Regions from separate parts of the Nocardioides sp. OK12 genome, predicted to be linked through region 1. Evidence: predicted binding sites of a transcription regulator. Region 1 holds the regulator's gene; each other region holds the start of a gene.
What was found. The regulator LexA, encoded in region 1, represses DNA repair genes until DNA is damaged. The targets are predictions, from matches to a motif close to TCGAACANNTGTTCGA.
Positions count from the first base shown of each region.

Region 2: OCU29_RS19335 (HNH endonuclease signature motif containing protein) is a predicted target of LexA. The motif match lies at 2,787-2,802, and genes of this name have one in related genera.
Region 3: OCU29_RS12790 (HNH endonuclease signature motif containing protein) is a predicted target of LexA. The motif match lies at 3,440-3,455, and genes of this name have one in related genera.
Region 4: OCU29_RS06220 (HNH endonuclease signature motif containing protein) is a predicted target of LexA. The motif match lies at 2,909-2,924, and genes of this name have one in related genera.

Region 1 is NZ_BNET01000002.1:538,560-543,984, reverse strand. It holds gene OCU29_RS06760 (hypothetical protein) at 1-108, shown strand, start outside; gene OCU29_RS06755 (methyltransferase domain-containing protein) at 32-859, opposite strand; gene OCU29_RS06750 (LysM peptidoglycan-binding domain-containing protein) at 1,045-1,416, opposite strand; gene lexA (transcriptional repressor LexA) at 1,752-2,486, shown strand; gene OCU29_RS06740 (alkaline phosphatase) at 2,588-4,339, shown strand; gene OCU29_RS06735 (alkaline phosphatase family protein) at 4,339-5,425, shown strand, end outside.
Region 2 is NZ_BNET01000010.1:33,525-38,949, forward strand. It holds gene OCU29_RS19315 (RimK family alpha-L-glutamate ligase) at 1-634, shown strand, start outside; gene OCU29_RS19320 (MaoC family dehydratase) at 638-1,093, opposite strand; gene OCU29_RS19325 (adenosine deaminase) at 1,144-2,247, shown strand; gene OCU29_RS19330 (DUF3592 domain-containing protein) at 2,244-2,705, shown strand; gene OCU29_RS19335 (HNH endonuclease signature motif containing protein) at 2,866-4,137, shown strand; gene OCU29_RS19340 (hypothetical protein) at 4,216-4,767, opposite strand; gene OCU29_RS19345 (ATP-binding protein) at 4,760-5,374, opposite strand; gene OCU29_RS19350 (aldehyde dehydrogenase family protein) at 5,371-5,425, opposite strand, start outside.
Region 3 is NZ_BNET01000004.1:481,211-486,635, forward strand. It holds gene OCU29_RS12770 (hypothetical protein) at 4-474, shown strand; gene OCU29_RS12775 (hypothetical protein) at 543-965, opposite strand; gene OCU29_RS12780 (hypothetical protein) at 1,182-1,520, shown strand; gene OCU29_RS12785 (IS110 family transposase) at 1,743-3,023, shown strand; gene OCU29_RS12790 (HNH endonuclease signature motif containing protein) at 3,469-4,794, shown strand; gene OCU29_RS12795 (precorrin-2 C(20)-methyltransferase) at 4,776-5,425, opposite strand, start outside.
Region 4 is NZ_BNET01000002.1:433,433-438,857, forward strand. It holds gene OCU29_RS06205 (response regulator transcription factor) at 1-477, shown strand, start outside; gene OCU29_RS06210 (HAMP domain-containing sensor histidine kinase) at 501-1,883, shown strand; gene OCU29_RS06215 (TAXI family TRAP transporter solute-binding subunit) at 1,889-2,827, shown strand; gene OCU29_RS06220 (HNH endonuclease signature motif containing protein) at 2,988-4,259, shown strand; gene OCU29_RS06225 (hypothetical protein) at 4,354-4,566, opposite strand; gene OCU29_RS06230 (helix-turn-helix domain-containing protein) at 4,891-5,286, shown strand; gene OCU29_RS06235 (hypothetical protein) at 5,371-5,425, shown strand, end outside.

The DNA.
Region 1 (5,425 bases):
CTCGTCGCGCGCCTGGGCCGGGCGCTCGGCCTCACCCGCGACCCCGCGGCCCCGGCTCCCCCACCGGGCGGGCGGCGACGAGCTGCCACAGCGCCCCGAGAGAGATGAACGGCTCCCGGTCGCACAGCGCGAGCTCGAGGCGCTCCAGCACCGCGTAGAAGTCGGGGTCGACCTTGAGGCCGTCGTCGGCGACGTAGTCGTTGGCGACCCGGGCGGCGTAGCGGCCCACCACCTCGAGCCCGGCCGCCACCAGCTGCTCCTCGACCTCGTCGCGGGCCACCGCCCGCGCGGTCGTGGTGAAGGTGGCCGACTCCATGTCGTCGCGGCCGAGCTCGTCGAGCGCCGCCTCCGGCCCTTCGCGCACCAGCCGCCCGATCACCCGCGCCGCGGGGTTCGGCGCCATCACCGAGACCCGGCCGCCCGGCCGCGCCGCCTGCGCCAGACGTCGTACGTCGGCCGCGCCGGTCTCGGCCGGGCGGTAGTGCAGCACGTTGTGGCACAGCACCAGGTCGAACCCGCCGCCGGCCCCGCTCAGGTCGTCGATCGAGCCCTCGAGGGTCACCACCCGCTCCCCCACCCGCGCGGACTCGGCGCGGCGGCGGGCCTCGGCGAGCCAGGAGGGCGCCGGGTCGAGGACCGTGACGTGGTGGCCGGCGACGGCCAGGCCCAGGGCGTCGCGGCCGTCGCCCCCGCCGACGTCGAGGACCCGCAGCGCCCGCGGCTGCCCGAGGTCGGCCTCCAGCGCCTCGACCTGGCGGCGCAGCGTCTCGCGCACCACCGCGAACCGCAGGCGGCCCCAGGGCGCCTCGCACCACGCCTGCCGCTGGGCCAGCCTGCTCTCGAAGACGTCGTCGCTCACCACGACAGCCTCCCGCACCGGACGCGGAAGACAGGGCCCGACACAGCGCGAGGGGCGGGCCCACTGCGGGCCCGCCCCTCGTCTTTCCCCTGGTTTCGCCGGCCGGGGTCGAGGCGACCGACGAAATCTGTGGGCGGCCGCAGGGGCCGCCGTGCCCGGACCGCAGCGCGGTCGCGGGCCGTTCCTCAGCCGGCCGGGACGACCAGGCGCTGGCCGGTGACCACCAGGCCACCGTCGAGGGAGTTCAGCTGCTGGATGCGCTCGATGACCTCGCGCACGTCGCCGGACTCGGCGCGCTCGGCGGCGATGGCCCACAGCGTGTCGCCGACGCCGACGGTGATCGTCTCGGTCGCCGGGGCGGTGCCGCTCTCGCTGGTGGCAACGGAGACGCCGGCCAGCACGACGCCCACCAGGGCGACGAGCAGCAGGCCCGCGGCCAGCACAGCGAGCCGGCCGCGGCGGGTCAGCCGCAGCGAGCCCGGCGTCGTACGGCGGGTGGCGCGGACGGCGCCGAGGCGGATCGGGGCCGGGGCGGCGGTGAGGGTCATGGTGCTCATCGGGACCTCCTGGGGAAGGGGGTGGTCGTCGTCGTGCTCGGTCAGGGAGATGTCTACGGACAGCCACCGACAGTCCCGGTCGAGATCCTGCTTCGACCAGGTGTTCGATCGAACACATGAGCGAGACTAGATCAGGTGTTCGAGCCGCGCAAGGGGTGCAGCGAACAATTGTTCGAGATCCCCGACGTCACTCCGGAGCAGCCCGTCGCCGCCTCCACGAGCGCGACACGCCCTTCGAACAGATGTTTGAAGTCGGGCCCGCGCGGCGATAGCGTGGGTCCACGACCCATCCGAGCGGACTCCCCGGCTCGGGCCTCGCGCACGAAAGGCACACGATGGCCACCAAGAACAGCGGCCCCCGCAAGCGCGGGGTCGCGGAGCTGCCCGACGGCCCTCCCGACGCGACCGGCCTGACGCCGCGCCAGATCAAGGTCCTCGCGTGCATCAAGGAGGCCATCGAGACCCGCGGCTACCCGCCGAGCATGCGCGAGATCGGCCAGGCCGTCGGCCTGACCAGCACCTCCAGCGTCTCCCACCAGCTCAAGGTGCTCGAGGAGAAGGGCTTCCTCAAGCGCGACCCCCACCGCCCGCGCGCCCTCGAGGTCTTCCTGCCCGAGCTGATGGCGCGCCGCAAGGCGATCTCCTCGGCCGACGACAGCTCGGTCGACGAGACCGACATCGGCAACACCATGCCGCAGGCCTCCTACGTGCCGGTCGTGGGCCGGATCGCCGCCGGTGGCCCGATCCTGGCCGAGGAGCGGGTCGAGGCCGTCTTCCCGCTGCCCCAGCAGCTGGTCGGCGACGGCCAGCTCTTCCTGCTCGAGGTCTCCGGCGACTCGATGATCGACGCCGCGATCTGCGACGGCGACTACGTGGTGATCCGCCAGGAGCAGACCGCCAGCAACGGCCAGATCGTCGCCGCCCTGATCGGCGAGGAGGCCACCGTCAAGACCTTCCAGCGCAAGGACGGCAAGGTCTGGCTGCTGCCCCACAACGACGCCTACGAGCCGATCGACGGCACCCACGCCTCGATCCTCGGGGTCGTCACCGCGGTGCTGCGCAGCCTCTGAGGCCCCGCACCCGCCCGTCGGGAGACCGAACCGACGGTGAACAGACGGTGCTCACACCGCCGTCCACGTCACGTGGACGGCGGTGTGTCGTTGGATGAGGCGTGACCCCACCACTGACCCCCACCACCGCCGCTGACGCCGTGCGCCCCGCCGACGCCGAGCGGGCCCGCCTCGCCGCCCTCGGACGCCGTACGGTCCTGGCCGCCAGTGCCGTCGGGGCCGGCGGCGCCGCCATCACCGGCGCCGGCGTGCTCGCGAGCCCGCACGCGGTCGCTGCGAAGGCCCGCCACGACGTCTTCGCCCACGGCGTGGCCTCCGGCGACCCGCTGCCGCGCGCGGTGCTGATCTGGACCCGGGTCACCCCCACCAGGGCCGCCACCCCCGGCTCGGGCAAGGGCCCGCGGGTGGGCGTGCGCTGGGAGGTCGCCACCGACCGCCGCTTCCGCAACGTCGTGCGCCGTGGCCGCTTCGTCACCAGCGCCGCGCGCGACCACACCGTCAAGCTCGACGTGACGGGCCTGCAGCCCGAGACCGTCTACCACTACCGCTTCACCGCGCGCGGCCAGCGCAGCCCGGTCGGCACCACCCGCACCGCCCCGGCCAAGCGCGCCACGCCCGACAACCTGCGCTTCGGCGTGGTGTCCTGCGCCAACCTGCAGGCCGGCTGGTTCAGCGCCTACCGGCTGCTCGCCGAGCGCGACGACCTGCACGCGGTGCTGCACCTGGGCGACTACCTCTACGAGTACGCACCCGGCCAGTACGGCATGGGCCAGGACAACGTCGACATCCGCCCGCACGACCCCGCGCGCGAGATGGTCTCGCTCTCCGACTACCGCCGCCGGCACGCGCAGTACAAGACCGACCCCGACCTGCAGGCCCTGCACGCCCGGTACGCCTGGATCGTGACCTGGGACGACCACGAGGTCACCAACGACCAGTGGAGGAAGAACGCCGAGAACCACGACGACTCCGAGGGCGACTACCTCAAGCGGCGCGCCCGCGCCCACCGCGCGTACGACGAGTGGATGCCGGTGCGTATGGACGGCACCGCCTCGCTGGGCGACGGCGCCCGGCTCTACCGCCGCCTGCGCTTCGGCGACCTGGCCGAGGTCAGCATGCTCGACCTGCGCACCTACCGGTCCCAGCAGGTCGCGACCCCGCTGGTGGACGCCGAGGTCAACGACCCGGCGCGCTCGATCACCGGCAACCGGCAGATGGAGTGGCTCAAGGACTCCCTGACCCGCGGCAACCACGCCCCGCAGTGGAAGGTCGTCGGCAACCCGGTGATGATCGCCCCGGTCACCTTCGCCGATCTGCCCAACGAGCTCGTCGACCCGGTCAACGACGTCACCGGGCTGCTGCCCCAGGACGGCTCGCCGTACAACGTCGACCAGTGGGACGGCTACACCGCCGACCGCCGCGAGGTCTTCCGCCACATCGACGACCACCAGGTCAAGGACGTGGTCTTCGTGACCGGCGACATCCACTCGGGGTGGGCCTGCGACCTGCCGATGGACACCTCGCTCTACCCGCTGCTCGGCGACTCGGTGGGCGTGGAGTTCGTGTGCTCCTCGGTGACCTCCAACAACCTCAAGGACATCACCGGCCAGCCGGCGCTGACGCCGCTGGTGGAGACCGCGATCAAGGCCAACAACCGCCACATCAAGTACCTGAACTTCGACGACCACGGCTTCTCGGTGCTCGACATCACCGCCGAGCGCACCCAGATGGACTGGTACGTCATCGGGGCCCGCGACGACCAGCAGACCACCGCCACCCACGACGCGTCGTTCCGCACCCTGGCCGGCACCGGCACGGTGCAGCGCGTGAGCACCCCCGTAGGAGACCGCTGATGTGCGACCCGACGAGCGGCCACTGCGACGCGGCCGGCCCCGCCCCCTTCGCCCGCGGCCTCGGTGAGATCCGCGCCGGTCGGCGCACGGTCCTGACCGCGGCGGCCTCGGGCCTGGCGTTCTCGACCGTGGCCGGGCTCGAGCCGGCGGCGCTCGCGGCGCGGGCCTCGACCCGCAAGCGGGCCTACGTGCTGGTCGTCGACGGCTGCCGGCCCGAGGAGATCGACAGCGGGCTGACGCCGAACCTGCTCGCGCTGCGCGAGGGCGGGGTGCACCACCCGCGGGCCACCTCGATGCCGGTGATGGAGACCATCCCCAACCACACGATGATGATGACCGGGGTGCGCCCCGACCGCAGCGGCGTGCCGGCCAACGCGGTCTACGACCGGGCGCTGGGCGAGATCCGCACCCTCGACCAGCCCTCCGACCTGCGCTTCCCCACCGTCATCGAGCGGCTCAACAGGCGCGGGTTGACCACCGGCACGGTGCTGAGCAAGGAGTACCTCTACGGGATCTTCGGCGAGCGGGCCACGCACCGCTGGGAGCCGTTCCCGATCGTCCCGATCTCGGGGCACGCCCCCGACGACTTCACGATGCGCGCCACCCTCGACATGATCGGCGAGCTCGACCCCCACCTGGTCTTCGTCAACCTCGGCGACGTCGACCGGCTCGGACACACCGACCTCACCGGGCCCACCACGCTCGAGGCCGCGCGCAAGCTGGCGCTGGTCAACACCGACCGGCTCGTCGGCGACTTCGTGGCCGAGCTGAAGAGCTCGGGGCGCTGGGAGCACTCGATCGTCATCGTGCTGGCCGACCACTCGATGGACTGGTCCTACCCCGACCGGATCGTCTCGCTGCAGGGACCGCTCTCGGAGGACCCGTTCCTGGCCGACCGGTTCGTGATCGCCGACAACGGCGGCGCCGACCTGGTCTACTTCACCGGCCCGCGCTCCGAGCGCGACAAGGCCGTGCGCCGCATCCGCCGCATCGCCTCCGACGTGCCCGGGGTGCTGAAGGCCTGGGACCGCCGCGCCGACTGGCTGCGCCTGGGCCCCGAGTCCGGCGACGTCGTGGTCTTCTGCC
Region 2 (5,425 bases), on a different contig from region 1:
CGAGAAGGAGACCCGCCTGCTCAACGGCGGCGCCGTCTTCGACTGGAACACCGACAAGGCCTACCTGGAGACCCTGGGCGAGCACGTGCCCGTGGTGCCTTCCGAGCTGGTCGCCGACGACGACCTCGTCGGGGGCCTGCGCCGGGCGCTGGCGCGCTGGGACAGCGTCGTGGTGAAGCCGCGCGTCGGGGCCGGCGGGGTCGGGGTGGTCGTGGTCGACTCCCTCGAGGACGACCGGCTGGTCGGCCTGACCCCCGGGCCCTGGCTGGCGCAGCCGCTGGTCGAGTCGGTGCGCACCCGCGGCGAGACGTCGGTCGTCGTGCTCGACGGGCAGGCGCGCACCCAGGTCGACAAGGTCCCCGGCGCCGGGGAGGTGCGGGTGCACACCGAGCACGGCGGGCGCAGCACCCTGGTCGACGTGGCGCCGGAGGCCGAGCGGCTGGCGCTGGAGGCGGTGCGGGCGGCCGAGACGCTGCTCGAGCAGCGCCTCGACTACGCCCGCGTCGACATGATGGAGCTCGACGGGCGGCTCGTGGTCAGCGAGCTCGAGCTGATCGAGCCCGGGCTCTACCTCGACCTCGCGCCGGGCTCCGCCGGCCCGTTCGCCGACCTGGTGCTCGACCGGCTGGGTTGAGCCTCAGTCGGTGAGCAGCAGCACGACCGACTCGGCGACGCAGGCCGGCTTGTCGACGCCCTCGATCTCGACGGTGTAGCGCACGGTCGCCTGCTTGCCGGCGGGGATGTCGGTGACCTCGCCGAGGGTGACCGTGGCCCGGATCTTCGAGCCGACCAGCACCGGGTTCGGGAATCGCACCTTGTTGACGCCGTAGTTGAGCTTGGCGCCGGGGGTGTCGAAGCTGAAGACCTTGCTGCCCAGCCACGGCACCAGCGAGAGCGTCAGGTAGCCGTGGGCGATGGTGCCGCCGAAGGGGCCCTCCTTGGCGCGCTCGACGTCGACGTGGATCCACTGGTGGTCACCGGTCGCGTCGGCGAAGGTGTCGACCCGCTGCTGGTCGATCTCGACCCAGTCGCTGGTGCCGAGCTCCTGGCCGGCGGCCTCGGAGACCTCGTCGAGGGAGGTGAACACGCGCATGGTGGCTCCTGTCTGGAAGGTGTGTGGGGAGGGGGTGCAAGGATGCCGCCATGAGCAGCACCCGCACCGAACCTATCGTCCCGACCGCGAGCCAGGTGGCCCGCGCACCCAAGGTGGTGCTGCACGACCACCTCGACGGCGGGCTGCGCCCGGCCACGGTGCTGGAGCTGGCCCGCGAGATCGACCACGCGCTGCCGGCCGACACGGCCGAGTCGCTGGCGCAGTGGTTCGCCGAGTCGGCCGACTCCGGCTCCCTGGAGCGCTACCTCGAGACCTTCCAGCACACCGTGGCGGTGATGCAGACCGCGCCGGCGCTGACCCGGGTCGCGCGTGAGTTCGTCGAGGACCTGGTCGCCGACGGCGTCGTCTACGCCGAGGTGCGCTACGCCCCCGAGCAGCACGTCGAGCACGGGCTGAGCCTCGACGAGGTGGTGGCCGCGGTGAAGCAGGGCTTCGACGAGGCCGTCAGCGCCGCCGACGGCGCCATCGTGGTGCGCCAGCTGCTGACCGCCATGCGCCACCAGGCCCGCTCGATGGAGATCGCCGAGCTCGCGGTCGCCTGGCGCGACCGCGGCGTCGCCGGCTTCGACATCGCCGGCGCCGAGGCCGGCTACCCCCCGACCCGCCACCTCGACGCCTTCGAGTACCTCCAGCGCGAGAACGGCCACTTCACCATCCACGCCGGCGAGGCCTTCGGGCTGCCCTCGATCTGGCAGGCGCTGCAGTGGTGCGGCGCCGACCGGCTCGGGCACGGCGTGCGCATCGTCGACGACATCGAGGTCGCCGACGACGGCACCGTCACCCTGGGCCGCCTGGCGGCGTACGTGCGCGACCGGCGGGTGCCGCTCGAGCTGTGCCCGGCCAGCAACGTGCAGACCGGCGCGGCCAGCTCGATCGCCGAGCACCCGATCGGGCTGCTGACCCGGTTGCGCTTCCGGGTCACGGTCAACACCGACAACCGGCTGATGTCGGACACCTCGATGACCAAGGAGATGACCGCGCTCGTCGACGCCTTCGGCTACACCCTCGACGACCTGCGCTGGTTCACCATCAACGCGATGAAGTCGGCGTTCCTGCCCTTCGACGAGCGCCTCGCGATCATCGACGAGGTCATCAAGCCCGGGTACGCCGCCCTGGCCGCGGAGGGCGCGTGAACCTCGCGCTGAGCGTGGTCATGCTCGGCGCCGCGGTGCTGGCGCTGCTGGCCGGCGTCGTGCTGGCCGTGGTCGGCCTGCGCCAGCGGCGCGAGGCCGCCGGCTTCGGCGAGCGCTCGGAGCCGACGACCGCCGAGGTGCTCGAGTCGCTGCCCAAGGACGTGGCGATGGCCGGGGAGCCGGTGACGATCTACTACCAGCAGCTGCGCTACCGCGTCGGCGAGCGCGACGTCGAGGCCCAGACGATGACCGGCGTCGAGCCCCCGGTGCCGCACGTGGGGGAGCAGGTCGAGGTCCGCTACGACCCCCGGCACCCCTCTCGCGTCGTGCTCGCCAGCGCCGACCCCGTCGCCGGCGCCGGCGCCACGTCGATGGCCCTGGCCCGGATGATGCTCGGCCTCGGCATGTCGCTCCCCGTCGCCTGGGTCGTCATCCTCGGCATCGCCCGCACGCTGTAGCGGCCGTCCTGACAGCCGACCAGTCACTTCTGCACCCTCGACCGGTCAGTTCTGCACCCTCGACCGGTCACTTCTGACCCCTCGAAAAAGTTTTCGATCTTCCTGTGGAAAACGGGGTTTGACCTGGTGCTTTGTCGGTGGGCCCTGAGATGCTTTACTCATGTCCACCACCGCGGCACACCCCATCGGCGGTGCCGTCGCGCGGGTGCACGCCGCCCTCGACGAGGTGGCCGGTACGCCCTCGTGGTCGATGAGCCGGGCGGCGACGGCCGAGGCGTTGGTCGAGGTCTCCCGGGCCGAGGCCCGGTTGGTGGAGGTGCGCTCGCGCTTGTTGTCGCACGCCGAGACGGTGACGGTGGCGGAGACGAATGCATCGCCGTCCGTGGCGGTGTGGCACTCCAACGCGACGCGGTCGACGAAGCGGGAGTCGTTCCGTCAGGTGCGCCTGGCCGAGGGTCTGGATCGGTACGACCTCGTGCGGGAGGCAGTGGGTCGCGGCGAGGTGCTCGCGGAGCAGGCGTCGGTGATCTGCACTGCGCTGGACGACCTGCCCGACGACCTCGACGCCGGAGTGCTGGAACAGGCGACCAGAGCGCTGGTGGCGTTCGCGGAGGTCCACGACGCCAAGGCGCTCCGCGTCCTGGGCCGACGCATACTCGAGGTCGTGGCTCCCGAGGTCGCCGAGGCGTGGGAGGCCGAGCAGCTGGACCGCGAGGAGCGCGAGGCGGAGAGGTCCGCGGTCCTCCGGCTTCGCGAGGACGGGCAGGGCCGCATCAAGGGCAGCTTCACGGTGCCGCTGCTGGTCGGTCAGATGCTCGAGCGGGCACTGCTGGCGTTCGCCGCCCCCAAGCACCAGATCGCCACCCACGCCGCCGCGGCTGGGGAGAGCGAGCAGGACGAGGCGCCGGTTCCGGTACGTCGCCCCACCGCGCAGCGCCTCGGGGCGGCGTTCGTCGAGCTCGTCGAACGCCTCGACCCGGCCGACCTTCCTCGCGCCGGCGGCGTGAACGCCACGGTCGTGGTGACGATGAGCCTCGAGTCGCTGCAGGACGGCCTCGCCGCCGCCACGCTCGACACCGGCGCCCGCCTCAGCGCAGCGACCGCGCGACGCCTGGCCTGTGAGGCCGGCGTCATCCCTGTCGTCCTGGGTGGCGACGGCCAGCCCCTCGACGTCGGCCGCACCCAACGGTTCTTCACTGTCCCGCAACGCGTCGCACTCGGCGTGCGCGACAGGGGCTGCACCGCCCACGGCTGCGACGCCCCGCCCGCGATGTGCCACGCCCACCACGAGGACTTCTGGTCGCACGAGGGCCACACCGCCACCCGACGGGGGCGGCTGCTGTGCCCCTTCCACCACCGACGCATCCACGACCCGGAGTACGAGGCCGACGTCGGCGCCGACAACCAGGTGCAGTTCCACCGACGAACCTAGGCCGACGTAGCGGTGGGCTGGCAACCGTCCTGACAGCCAGTCCGGTTGCTGACGCACCGCTCCACCGGACGCGCCCGCTCAGCCGGCGACGGCAGCCGGTGCCACCACGAACCACGGCGTGCGCCAGCGCCCGAACGGCAGCCGCCCGGTCTCGAACGCCTCCCGGGTCACGCGCATCGTCGCGCCGCGCGCTGGGTCCCAGACCAGCAGGTCCTCGCCGCGCACCCCGACCACCAGCACCACGTGCCGCGGCAGCAGGGTCGACCCGACGTACAGCGGCACCGGCACGTCGTGGCCCGCGAGCACGAGCAGCGAGGCGAAGGCACCGGACCGGGCACCCAGCCGCACCAGCCCGGTGCGCCACCGCCCACCCGGACGCCGCGAGAGGCGCCGGGCGACCGCCCACGGGGGAGTGCCGAGCAACCGCGGCCACGGCAGCGCGGCGGCACCGTGGTCGCGCAGCCCGGTCACCTCGCGGTGCACGCGCAGCACCTCGGCGGGCCAGGAGCCGGGGTCGGCGCGCAGCCGGGCGTCGTACGACGCGTCGGTGAGCATGGTGGCCACGACCAGGCAGGCGGCGCCGCAGGAGCGCTGGTCGGGCTGGCGGTGCGGCCAGCGTGGGTCAGACACGGTCCGGACGCATCGCTGCGACCCGCTCGAGCGCCTCGGTCGGCGAGACCGGCTCGCAGCCCTTCGCGACCGCGTCGGCGACGACGCCGCGCTGGGCCCGGGCCAGGGCGAGCCCGCGGCGCACCAGCACCGGCGGCGGCTTGCGCCGCTCGCGCAGGTCACGGGTCAACCGCAGCCAGAAGGTGCGCGCCGTGCTGCGCCTGATGCAGTACGCCGCCGCCAGCAGGTCCGCGGTCCGCGCGGGCTCCACGACGCCGGGGGCGAAGATGCCCTCGGCCACGAAGAGCGGCGCCCCGCCCAGGTCGACCGGGCGCCACCCGGTGCGGCCGTTGCGGGCGATCTCGTAGACCGGCACGTCGGCCCGGCCGCGCTCGCACAGCTCGCGCATGGTCGCCAGCGCGTCGTCGGGCAGCCACGAGTCGGGGTGGTCCCAGTCGACGATCCCGGCGTTGGGGCCCTCGGTGATGCGCGGCAGCGACGGGTCGTCGCCGTCCTTGTAGAAGTCGTCGAGGCGCAGCACCGGCAGGCCGAGGCGTTCGGCGAGCCGGGACTTGCCCGACCCCGAGGGGCCGGCCAGGACGATGACCTGGGCGAGCAGGACGCTCACACCCCCATGGGGTGCCACACCGTCTTGGTCTCCAGGAACGCCGTCATCGGC
Region 3 (5,425 bases), on a different contig from region 1:
TGGATGAGCTGGGGAGACGTCTGGGTCAACGGGGACAAGGTCCGACCCGGGATAGACGCCGCGGGCCCACGGGCGCCGTGGATCGCAGCCGGCGTCATCTCCTCGGAGGAGCGGGCGTTCGTCGAGGCGACGCAGCTGCTGCGCAGGACCCGTGGGGCGCACGCCCGAGCGGTCGAGTTCGACCTCCAGCTCACCTCCTCCGCCGTGAGCAGGGAGCGCCCCGGCACGGGCAAGGCCGTCGTCGGCTTCGAGCCGGACGGGCTGTGGCTCGCGGTGGACGTGACCCCGGCGGGGAGCCCCGAGGAGGACGCTCGCTACGTGGTCTTCGCGCAGCGCGTGCACGTCGTCGCCGGCGCCCGTCGGGCCGCCGGGGGCGGTACGAAGGGCGGGCCGCGGGCGACCATCCGGCTGCGTGGTCGGGCGCGCTCGCGCGAGAGCGCCCTCGAGTGGGGCTACCGGGCGGCCCGCGACTGAGCGAGCGGTCCCACGCCGGGTCGGCTGCGTGCCTCCTGCATCCGTCCAGCGAATCGCGGCGGAGTCGGTCAGTCGAGGCACGTTACTGACAGGACCTGCCGATAGGAACCGGAACCATAGGGGCGGGCCACCTCGATGACCCCCGCGTGTACGGGCACGCTTTCACCCGTTTCTCGCAGGCAGGGCGGGATGTTCCCAGAGCCGACCCTGTCCCCGGATTCCCACGCGACGTCGTCGAGTCGGAAGGCGATCTTGTCACCGTCGTCCGGCTGGAAGTAGGCGTAGGGAACGTTCGCTGGAACCCTTTTCGCGGTGCCGCTGACGACTGAAGGGTGGTGAGCCATCCACGGCGAACGAGCACCGCCGACGTAGCCGAGCGATACGAGGAGCAGTGCGAGAACGGCAGCGAGAACGACGCGTCGAGTTGTCCATTCTGCCCTGGTCCCGGACGCATGCGTCTCGTCGATAGTGGACCGTTCCGAGATGCTCATGCCCGGAGTATCGCCCGTGATCGTGATCCACGAACTAACGTCAGCCAGGTTCGACGGTCGAGGTTCGTGCGCCCGCGTAGGAACGCACGTATCTCGCTACGAGGGCGCACCACTAGCGGCAGAACCGGGTGGTTTACTTCGTGGGTGCAGCAACTGGTGACTTCGTCTAGCGACGTCTCGGACGCGACTCCTAGTGGCCGTCGACGTTGGGCGGTCATGGCGACGGCGTTCGGGGCGATCCCCGCCTTCGCGGTCTCACTCGGTGTCGTCCTCGTGGCAGCGCTTCGTGACACGGACCTTGTCGCTACGCGAGTGGGCCAGCGGAGCGTCGATCTGGGTTGGCCGTTCGATTGGATTCACCAGAACCAGAGTTCGCTGGACTCACCCTTGCCGTACCGGCTGGGCCTGTCCTCGCCATGGGAACACCCAACGGACGTGTCGGCGGTGGCGTTCGTCGGGAATGTGCTGATCGTCTTCGCTGTCGTCGCAGTGGTTGGGCTGCTCGTGGGTGCTCTCGCTGTGGGCCTTTCTCGGCTGTTCAAGACGCGTTCCTGACTCACGAGACCAGACGCCCGGATCTCGGCACGGCCGAGCGCTTCGCGGCATAGGGAGACGTTGAGCGTCTTCGGTCTGGCGTAGGGAACGTCCCCCTGATGCGCTTGTCGGGCTTGGTGTCCCATCACAGACAGGAGGACGTTCATGAACCACGGTAGTGGCGTGTCGAGGGGCGATCGCAACCGGAACGCACGGCTCGAGAAGTTGCGGGCAGCGGTACCGGTGACGAACGCGATCGTCGGGATCGATCTGGCCGAACGCAAGCAGATGGTGGTCGTGACCGACCACGACTCCAAGGTCCTGGCCCGGCGTACGTTCCGGTGCAAGGCCTGGGATCCCGGCGCGGCGCTGGACTGGGCCGCTGAGCGCAGCACCCGGGCCGGCTATGCCGGGGTCACGGTGGCTAGCGAACCCACCGGGCACCGGTGGCGGGTACTGGGCCAGCTGGCTGCCGAGCGGGGAATGTCCTTCGTCTGCGTGCAGCCGATGCTGACCTCGGGGGCCCGCAAGAGCGAGGACCTCACCCCCGACAAGACCGACGAGAAGGACGCGGTGCTGATCGCCCGGCTGACTGCGCAGCTGCGCTGCTACCTGCCCGAACCGGTCGATGAGACCTGGGGGCGACTGCGCCATCTCGGAGTGCGCCGCGAGCAGCTCCTCGATGAACACGTCGCCTGCGTCCAGCAGATCCGCGACCTGCTCGAGTGCGTCTGGCCCGCCGCCGTCGCCACCGCCCAGCAGCCGTTCAAGTCGGCCACGTGGCTCTGCGCCATGCACGTGATCATGACCCGCGACGGCGGCGACTTCGCCCGCACCCGACGACTGGGCCCGGCCCGGTTCGAGCACGCGGTCCGCAAGGAGCTGACCCGCCGCGGGAAACTCCGGCCCTGCCTACGGATCCTGCGCAAGCTCTATGCCGCCCTGACCGACCCCGCCGGCGTGATCGAGCACCGCCTGGGCGCCTTCGAGCGGATCGCCTGGATCATCGAGGACTGGGACACCGCCCGGGTCAAGCTGGCCGACACCGAAGCCCGGATGGTCGCGATACTCGACGACCTGCAGCTGACCGAGCTGGCCTGCTCCATCAAGGGTCTCTCCCCGGTCGGGGCTGCCGCGATCCTCGCCGAGACAGGCGACCTGCGCCGTTTCATCAGTTCCCGCGCCGTGGTCAAGCACGCCGGACTCGCACCGCGCCAACGCATGTCTGGGACCTTCGCCGGACGCAGCCACCTGAGCGGGGCCGGCCGACCGCACCTACGGACCGCAGCCTGGCGAGCGGTCTGGGGTGCGGTGAAGAGCAACCCCGTCTATGCCGACCGCTATCGACACCTCACCACCCGCGAGAACAACAAGCTCAAGCCCACTCAGGCCCAGACGGTCCTCGCCGGCGCGATCCTGCGTCAGCTCCACGCCGTGATCGTTACTGGCCAGGCCTGGGATCCCGACATCGCCACGCACGGCACCCGACGCAAGTCCACGATGCTCACGGAGGTGGCTGCCTGAACTGACGCGTCGTGCGTCCACTAGCTGGGTCGGGGCGAGCCTTCTGCGGCATTGAGAACCCTCGAGGTATCTCGTCGCTCATCACAGGCCGCCCCGGCTCGTCGTCGCCACAACCCGATCACACGCTGCCGAGCCCTAGCTCCGTTACCGCTATGCAGGGACCGACGACGATCCAGGGACCCGCCCCAGCAGTTGACGCAGAACGCCTCACGCTGATGAGAGTGCGTTTCTCGCGGGCCTCGATGACTGGAAAACAGGACACGCCAAGTAAGGGCCAAGATGTCCCGGCCCCGTAGAAGCGGTCCCGAGCCACAGGGTGTCGGGGTGGTGGTCCTGTACGGCGCGCGTGTGTCCGTCAGTCACGCGGGCCAGAAGCGGCGGGAGGAGCCCATCCATCTGTGCCGCGCCTCTTGCTATCGAACATGTGTTCGACTAAGGTGTCGACATGCTTTCCATTCCGGCTCCCGGTCTCGACCCGGCCGACCTCACTGAGGTCGAGCTGGTCGAGGCGCTGCGGGCGGCGGAGGAGCAGAAGTGCCGGCTCGACGCGCTGCAGGTGGAGCTGACGGCTCGTCTCGACGAGGTCGTACGTCGCCGGCACGCCGCGGCCGGTCTGGGTGAGGACCGGCAGGGTGTCGGGGTGGCTTCGCAGGTCGGGCTGGCGCGGCGCGAGTCGCCGAACCGGGGTGCTCGCCACTTGGGGTTGGCGAAGATCCTGGTGGCGGAGATGCCGCACACGTTGGCTGCGATGCGCGCGGGTTGGTGCGGCGAGTGGCGTGCGACCCTGCTGGCCCGCGAGACCGCGTGCCTGACGCTGGAGGACCGGCGCCGGGTCGACGCGGAGCTGATGGCCGACCCCGAGACCACCGACGGCTGGGGTGACAAGCGGCTGGTCGCTGCTGCCCGGGCCCGTGCCTACGAGCTCGACCCGCACGCCGCGCTGAAGCGCTCCCGCAAGGCCGAGGGCGAGCGGTACGTGTCCCTGCGACCGGCCCCCGACACGATGACCTACCTGACCGCGCTGCTCCCGGTCGCCCAAGGGGTCGCTGCGTACGCGGCGCTGACCCGGGCCGCCGACTCCGCCCGTGCGAGTGGCGACGAGCGCTCTCGCGGGCAGGTCATGGCCGACACCCTGGTCGCCTCCGTGCTCACCCGGTCCGCCGAGCCGGCGCCAGCTTCCGGCCCGCCGGCGGTCCCGGTGGCGGTGAACCTGACGATCTCCGACGCCACCCTCCTCGGTGGTGGCCACCAGCCGGGTTGGGTGGCCGGCTACGGGCCGGTGCCGGCCGGGTTCGCCCGCGAGCTGGTCGCCACCGCGATCGCCGACGCGCAGGCGACGCTGCGCAGGCTCTACACGACCAGCGCTGGGGCCCTGGTCGCGATGGACTCCCGGGCACGCACCTTCCCCGCCAGCCTGGGGCTCTTCATCGACCTGCGCGACCAGTCGTGCCGCACCCCGTGGTGCGACGCCCCGATCCGGCACCACGACCACGTGGTCCCCGACCACGCCGGCGGCCCCACCAGCGCCACCAACGGCCAAGGGCTGTGCGAGGCCTGCAACCAGGCCAAGGAAGCACCCGGCTTCACCGCCACCACCCACGACGGTGCCGTGATCACCACGACCCCCACCGGCCACCAGGTCCGCTCGAGGGCACCCGACCTCCCACCCGGCGACCCACCAGTCACACCCGAACCCTCACGACCAAGGGTCGACGTCCTCCACCCCCGCCTGCAGATCGTCCTCGACGACGACTACACGCCCGCCGCCTGATCGTCGACGTACCGGGGCGTCCAGACCGCGCCGCCGGCGCCCACGCGGGTCGAGGTCGCCCCGACGAGCAGCAGGCACTTCATGTCGATGCTCTCGGGGTCGAGCGCACTCAGGGTGGTCACCTCGAGCGACTCCTCGGCGCGGCCCACGTCGCGCCCGACGACCACGACGGTGTCGGGTGAGCGGTGCTCGAGGAGCACCTTCTGCATCGTCACCACCTGCTCGGTGCGCGATCGACTGGCGGGGTTGTAGACAGCGAGGACCAGGTCGGCTTCCGCGATCGCGCGCAGCCGCTTCTCGACCACTGACCAGGGCTTGAGCCGGTCCGACAGGCTCACGACCGCGAAGTCGGCGCCCACCGGAGCCCCGGCGCGGGCCGCCACCGCCTGCACCGCCGAGACACCGGGCAGCACCCTGACCGGCACGTCGGCCAGCGCCGGGTCGGCGTCGACCGCCTCGAAGACCGCCGAGGCCATCCCGAAGACCCCCGCGTCACCTCCCGAGACCACCGCCACCCGCTCCCCGCGGCAGGCCAGCTCGAGCGCCAACCTGGCCCGGTCGACCTCCACGGTGTTGCCCGAGGCGTGCCGGGTCAGGCCGGGGCGCTGCGGCACCCGGGCGACGTACGGCG
Region 4 (5,425 bases), 110 kb from region 1:
CGCACCCTGCGCCGCGCCTCCACCGTGCCGGTGCTGGTGCTCACCGCCCGCGACGGCGACGGCGCGACCGTGCTCGGGCTGCGCGCCGGCGCCGACGACTACCTGGTCAAGCCCGTCGGACAGGCCGTGCTGGTGGCCCGGGTGCACGCGCTGCTGCGGCGCAGCCGCGTCGACGAGGCCACCCGTGAGCCCGCCGCCCTGGCCTGGGGCGGGCTCGAGCTCGACCTGGGTGCGCGGCGCGCCACCCGCGACGGCGCCGAGGTCGCGCTGACCGCCACCGAGCTCGACGTGCTTGAGGCGCTCGCCGCCCACCCCGGCGAGGCCGTCAGCCGCGAGGCGGTGCAGCTGCACGTGTGGGGCACCCCCGCGCTGGGCCGCTCCCGCTCGCTGGACTTCTTCGTCGCCTCGCTGCGCAGCAAGCTCGGCCCCGACCTGCCGCTGCACACCGTCCGGGGCTTCGGCTACCGGCTCGGCTGAGCCGGCTCGGGCAGGGGAAGCAGGTGGAGAGACGGGTCCGGCTCGTGGTGGGGCTGCTGCTGGTCGGCGCGCTGCTGGCGCTGTCGGTGCCGCTCGCGCTCGCCCTGGCCGACCGTCGTACGGCGGCGCTGGCGGTGGAGCGCGACCGGCAGCTGGTGGCGCTGGCCGAGCTGGGCGCACGCGAGGGCGACGTGGTCGCGGCCGTCGCGCGCTACCACGAGCTCTACGGCGAGGACGTGCTCGTCACCGACGCCGGAGGTGCGGTCGTGGCCGCCGCCGGGTCCCTCGACGTCGACGCGGCCGAGGTGGCCGACGCGGTGCGGGTCGGGCTGGTCGGCCAGCCGAGCCCGGCGCTGGAGCGGGTGCTGCCCTGGTCGGGCGCCGAGCCGCTGCGCAGCGCGGTGGCCTTCGAGGACGGCGAGGTCGCGGCCCTCGCGCTGCTGCGCGTCGACACCGGCGACGCCGCCGCCGACGTGGCCCGCGGATGGGCGTGGGTGCTGCTCGTCGGGGTGCTGCTGATGCTCGCCGCGCTCGGGCTGGCCCGGTGGCTGTCCCGGTGGGCGGTGCGGCCGGTGCGCTCGCTCGAGAGCGCCGCGCGAGACCTGGCCGCCGGCGGGCGCGGCGACGCGGTGCTGGCCAGCGGACCGCCCGAGCTGCGCGGGCTGGTCGACGAGTTCAACCGGATGGTCGAGGTCGTGCAGCGCTCCCTCGACGACCAGCGGCGCCTGGTCGCCGACGCCTCCCACCAGCTGCGCAACCCGCTGGCCGCGGTGCGGCTGCGCGCCGACTCGCTGGGCCGCCACCTGCACGAGTCGGGGGCCGCCACCCACGCCGGCCTCACCGCCGAGCTCGAACGCCTCGAGCGCCTGCTCGACCAGCTGATGCGTCTCGCGCGCGCCCAGGAGAGCGGCACCTCCGGGGTCGCCGGCGCCCGCGCCCCGCAGGCCCGCGGGCCGCTGGCGCGGGTGCTGGCCGAGCGGGTCGAGGCGTGGGCGCCCGCCTTCGACGCGGCGGGGCAGACGGTCGCCGTGGCGGGGCCGGTGCCCGACGTCGAGGTGGCCCGCGACGACGTGGAGCAGGTGCTCGACGTCGTGCTCGACAACGCCGTGCGGCACGCCGGGGCGGGCGCGGCTGTGGCGCTGCGGGCCTCGGCCTCGGGGGCCGCCTGCTCCGGGCTGGTGGTGGTCGAGGTCGACGACGACGGGCCCGGCCTGGCCGAGGGGGAGTGGGAGCGCGCCGCCGAACGGTTCTGGCGCGGCTCCGACGACCCGCACGGCTCGGGGCTCGGGCTCGCCATCGCCCGCGAGCTGCTGCTGGCCGCCGGCGGCGACCTGGTGGTCGGGCCGGGGCCGCGCGGCGGGGTCCTGGTGCGGATCACCCACCCCGTCGACGGGGGCCTCTCGTGACCGGGGTGACGGGTGTGAGCCGCCGGGTGCTGCTCGGGGGCGCCGGGGCCGGGGTGCTCGCGGCCGTCCTGGCCGGGTGCGGCACCGACGTACGGCGGCTGCGGGTGGCGGCCGGTGACGACGGCGGGATCTACGCGGCGTTCGCGGCGCTGCTGGCGCCGCGGCTCGAGGTGCGCGTCGACGGTCTGGACGTCGAGGTCGCGGTGACCGCCGGGTCGGTGGACAACCTGCGCCGACTCGGGCGCGGCGAAGCGGACGTCGGGCTGGCGCTGGCCGACAGCGTCGGCGACCCGGGCGGCGATCCGGGCAGCGGTGACGTGGTGGCGCTGGCGCGGACGTACGAGAACTACCTGCAGCTGCTGGTGCGCGCCGACTCCCCGGTGCGCGACGTGGCCGGGTTGCGCGGGCGCTCGGTGGTGCTGGGCGCGGCCGGGTCCGGGGCGGCGGTCTCCGGGGCGGTGCTGCTGGAGGCGGCCGGGCTCGCGGCCCCCGCGGCCGACGTGCGGTACGCCGGGCTGGCCGAGTCGCTGCGCGAGCTCGACGACGGCTCGGTCGAGGCGGTGCTCTGGTCGGGCGGCATCCCCACCCCCGCCATCGCCGCGCTCGACGGCACCCGCCCGCTGCGGATGCTCGACCTCGGCGGCTGGGCCGAGCCGATGGCCGAGGTCTCCGGCTACCCCTACCGCGCCCGCCGCGCCCCCGACGTCGCGTACGCCGCCGCCGGCACCGCCACCATCGGCGTCCCCAACCTCCTCCTGGCCCGCCCCGACCTCGCCGACGACCTCGCCGGCGCCGTCGTCGAGACCCTCGCCCGCGACGCCGCCGCGCTGGTGCCGAGCTCGGCCCGCGGCGTGCAGTACCTCGCCCCGCCCTCGATGATTCAGACCGGCTCGGTGCCCCTGCACCCCGGCGCCGCGGCGGCGTACCGGCGGTTGCACGGCTGACAGCCGAGCAGTCACTTTCGAACCACCGACCGGTCAGGTTTGAACCCTCGACCGGTCACTTCTGCACCTCGAGATCCATGCTCGAAAAAGTTTTCGATCTGCCTGTTGAAAACGGGGTTTGACCTGGTGCTTTGTCGGTGGGCCCTGAGATACTTTACTCATGTCGACCACCGCCGCGCACCCTGTCGGGAGTGCTGTCGCGCGGGTGCGTTCGGTGCTGAGCGAGGTCGCGGGTACGCCGTTGTGGTCGATGAGCCAGGGCGAGGCTGCTGAGGTGCTGGCGGAGGTCGCGCGGGTGGAGGCCATGTTGGTCGAGGTGCGCTCGGGGTTGCTGACCCATGCCGATACCGTCGGGGTGCAGGAGCGCAACGCCTCGCCGTCGTTGGCGGTGTGGCACTCCAACGTCACCCGGTGCACCAAGCGGGAGTCGTTCCGGCAGGTACGCCTGGCCGAGGGCCTGGCTCGTCACGTGCTGGTGCGTGAAGCGCTGGGGCGCGGGGACCTGGTCGCGGAGCAGGCGTCGGTGATCTGTACGTCGTTGGACGCGTTGCCCGACGACCTCGACCCGGCGGTCCTCCGAGACGCCACTGCGGCGTTGGTCGAGTTCGCGCAGGTGCACGACGCGAAGGCGCTCAGGGTGCTGGGGCGTCGCATTCTCGATGTGGTCGCCCCGGAGGTGGGGGAGGCGTGGGAGGCCGAGCTGCTCGATCGTGAGGAGCGCGAGGCGGAGAGGTCGTCGGTGTTCCGGATGCGTGAGGACGGCCACGGCCGTATCCGGGGTTCCTTCACGGTGCCGCTGCTCGTGGGGCAGATGCTCGAGCGGGCGCTGCTGGCCTTCGCGGCCCCCAAGCACCAGGTCGCCACCCGTGTCACCGGTGACGACCAGGACACATCTGACGAGGCCGCGGTGCCGGTACGTCGTCCGACCGCGCAGCGCCTGGGGGCTGCGTTCGTGGAGCTGGTCGAGCGCCTCGACCCGGCTGGGCTTCCGCGGGCCGGTGGGGTGAACGCCACCGTGGTGGTGACGATGACGCTGGAGTCGCTGCAGGGTGGGTTGGCCGCGGCCACGCTCGACACCGGTGCGCGGGTGAGCGCTGCGACCGCGCGCCGGCTGGCGTGCGAGGCCGGGATCGTGCCGGTGGTGTTGGGCGGCCGGAGCGAGCCGCTCGACGTGGGGCGCAGCCAGCGGCTGTTCACCGTCCCGCAGCGTCTTGCCCTGGGGGTGCGTGACGGCGGCTGCACCGCGAAGGGGTGCGATGCCCCGCCCGCGATGTGCCACGCCCACCACGAGGACTTCTGGTGCAGGGACGGCCACACCAAGGTGGAGCGGGGGCGGTTGCTGTGCCCGTACCACCACCGACGCATCCACGACCCGGAGTACGAGACCGAGATCGGTGGGGACAACCAGGTCAGCTTCCACCGGCGGACGTAGGGGTCTGCTCGGTCCTCGCCGGGTCTGGACGACGGTCGGCGCTGGGGTGCCTCCCTGCTCGACCAACGGTGGTGCGTGCCTGCTCGACCAACGGTCAGGGGGAGTCGTCGCGCCACAGCGCGACGCTGCACGCCATGCCGGCGAGCCACAGCAGGATCACGGGGATGTCACCGGCGTGCATGCCGTGGCTCTGGCTCACGGTGAACAGGACCCGGCCCGTCCACGGTCCGTGGCCGGCGACCAGGAACAGCGCGAGGACCGACACGATCAGGTAGATCGCGATGGCGATCAGGCGTCGGCGCTGCACCGGGAGAGGGTAGTCGGGCGGTGGCGGGCTGGTGGCTTTCGCGTACCCGGTTCCGTGTAGAGGTCTGCTCGGTGGTTGCCGGGTTTCGACGACGGTCGGCGCTGGGGCGCCTCCCTGCTCAACCAACGGACACGACGGTCGGCGCTGGGGCGCCTCCCTGCTCAACCAGTGACTCCGCTAGCGCCCCTCTCTACTCTGTCAGCTGCTGCTAGCGGTGCTAGCGAACGGGTTCCCCATGTTTCATTGGGGTTACTCACCGGTAGTGACTCGTCACACACCCGCTAGCACTTGCAAGCGCTAGCAGCAGCAAGCATGATGGGGGACATGGCAAAGGGAAAGGTCTCGAACGCAGTCGGGACGCTGGGTGACTACCTCAAGGAGCAGCGCACCAGTGCGCAGCTCTCCTTGCGGCAGCTCGCCGAGCAGGCCGGCGTGTCCAACCCCTACCTGAGCCAGATCGAGCGCGGGCTGCGCAAGCCGTCCGCCGAGGTGCTGCAGCAGCTGGCCAAGGCGCTGCGCATCTCCGCCGAGCAGCTCTACATCCGTGCCGGCATCGTCAGTCCTGACGAGGGCACCGGCGGGTCCGTGGAGCTCGCGGTCTTGGGCGACCCCGCCCTGACCGAGCGGCAGAAGCAGTCGCTGCTCGACGTCTACCAGTCCTTCATCGCGATGAACATCGCCACCGGCGAGGCTCAGCCGCCCGTCACCGACGAGGACTGAACGACCACACGACGTACGCCGCTCGCCCGAGCGGTACGACCAGATCGCCCGGCGTCCACCGGGAAACCAACCGAAGGAGCCGACATGGCCAAGACCAAGTTCGACATCAAGTCCGAGGCGACCAAGGGTCTCTACGCCG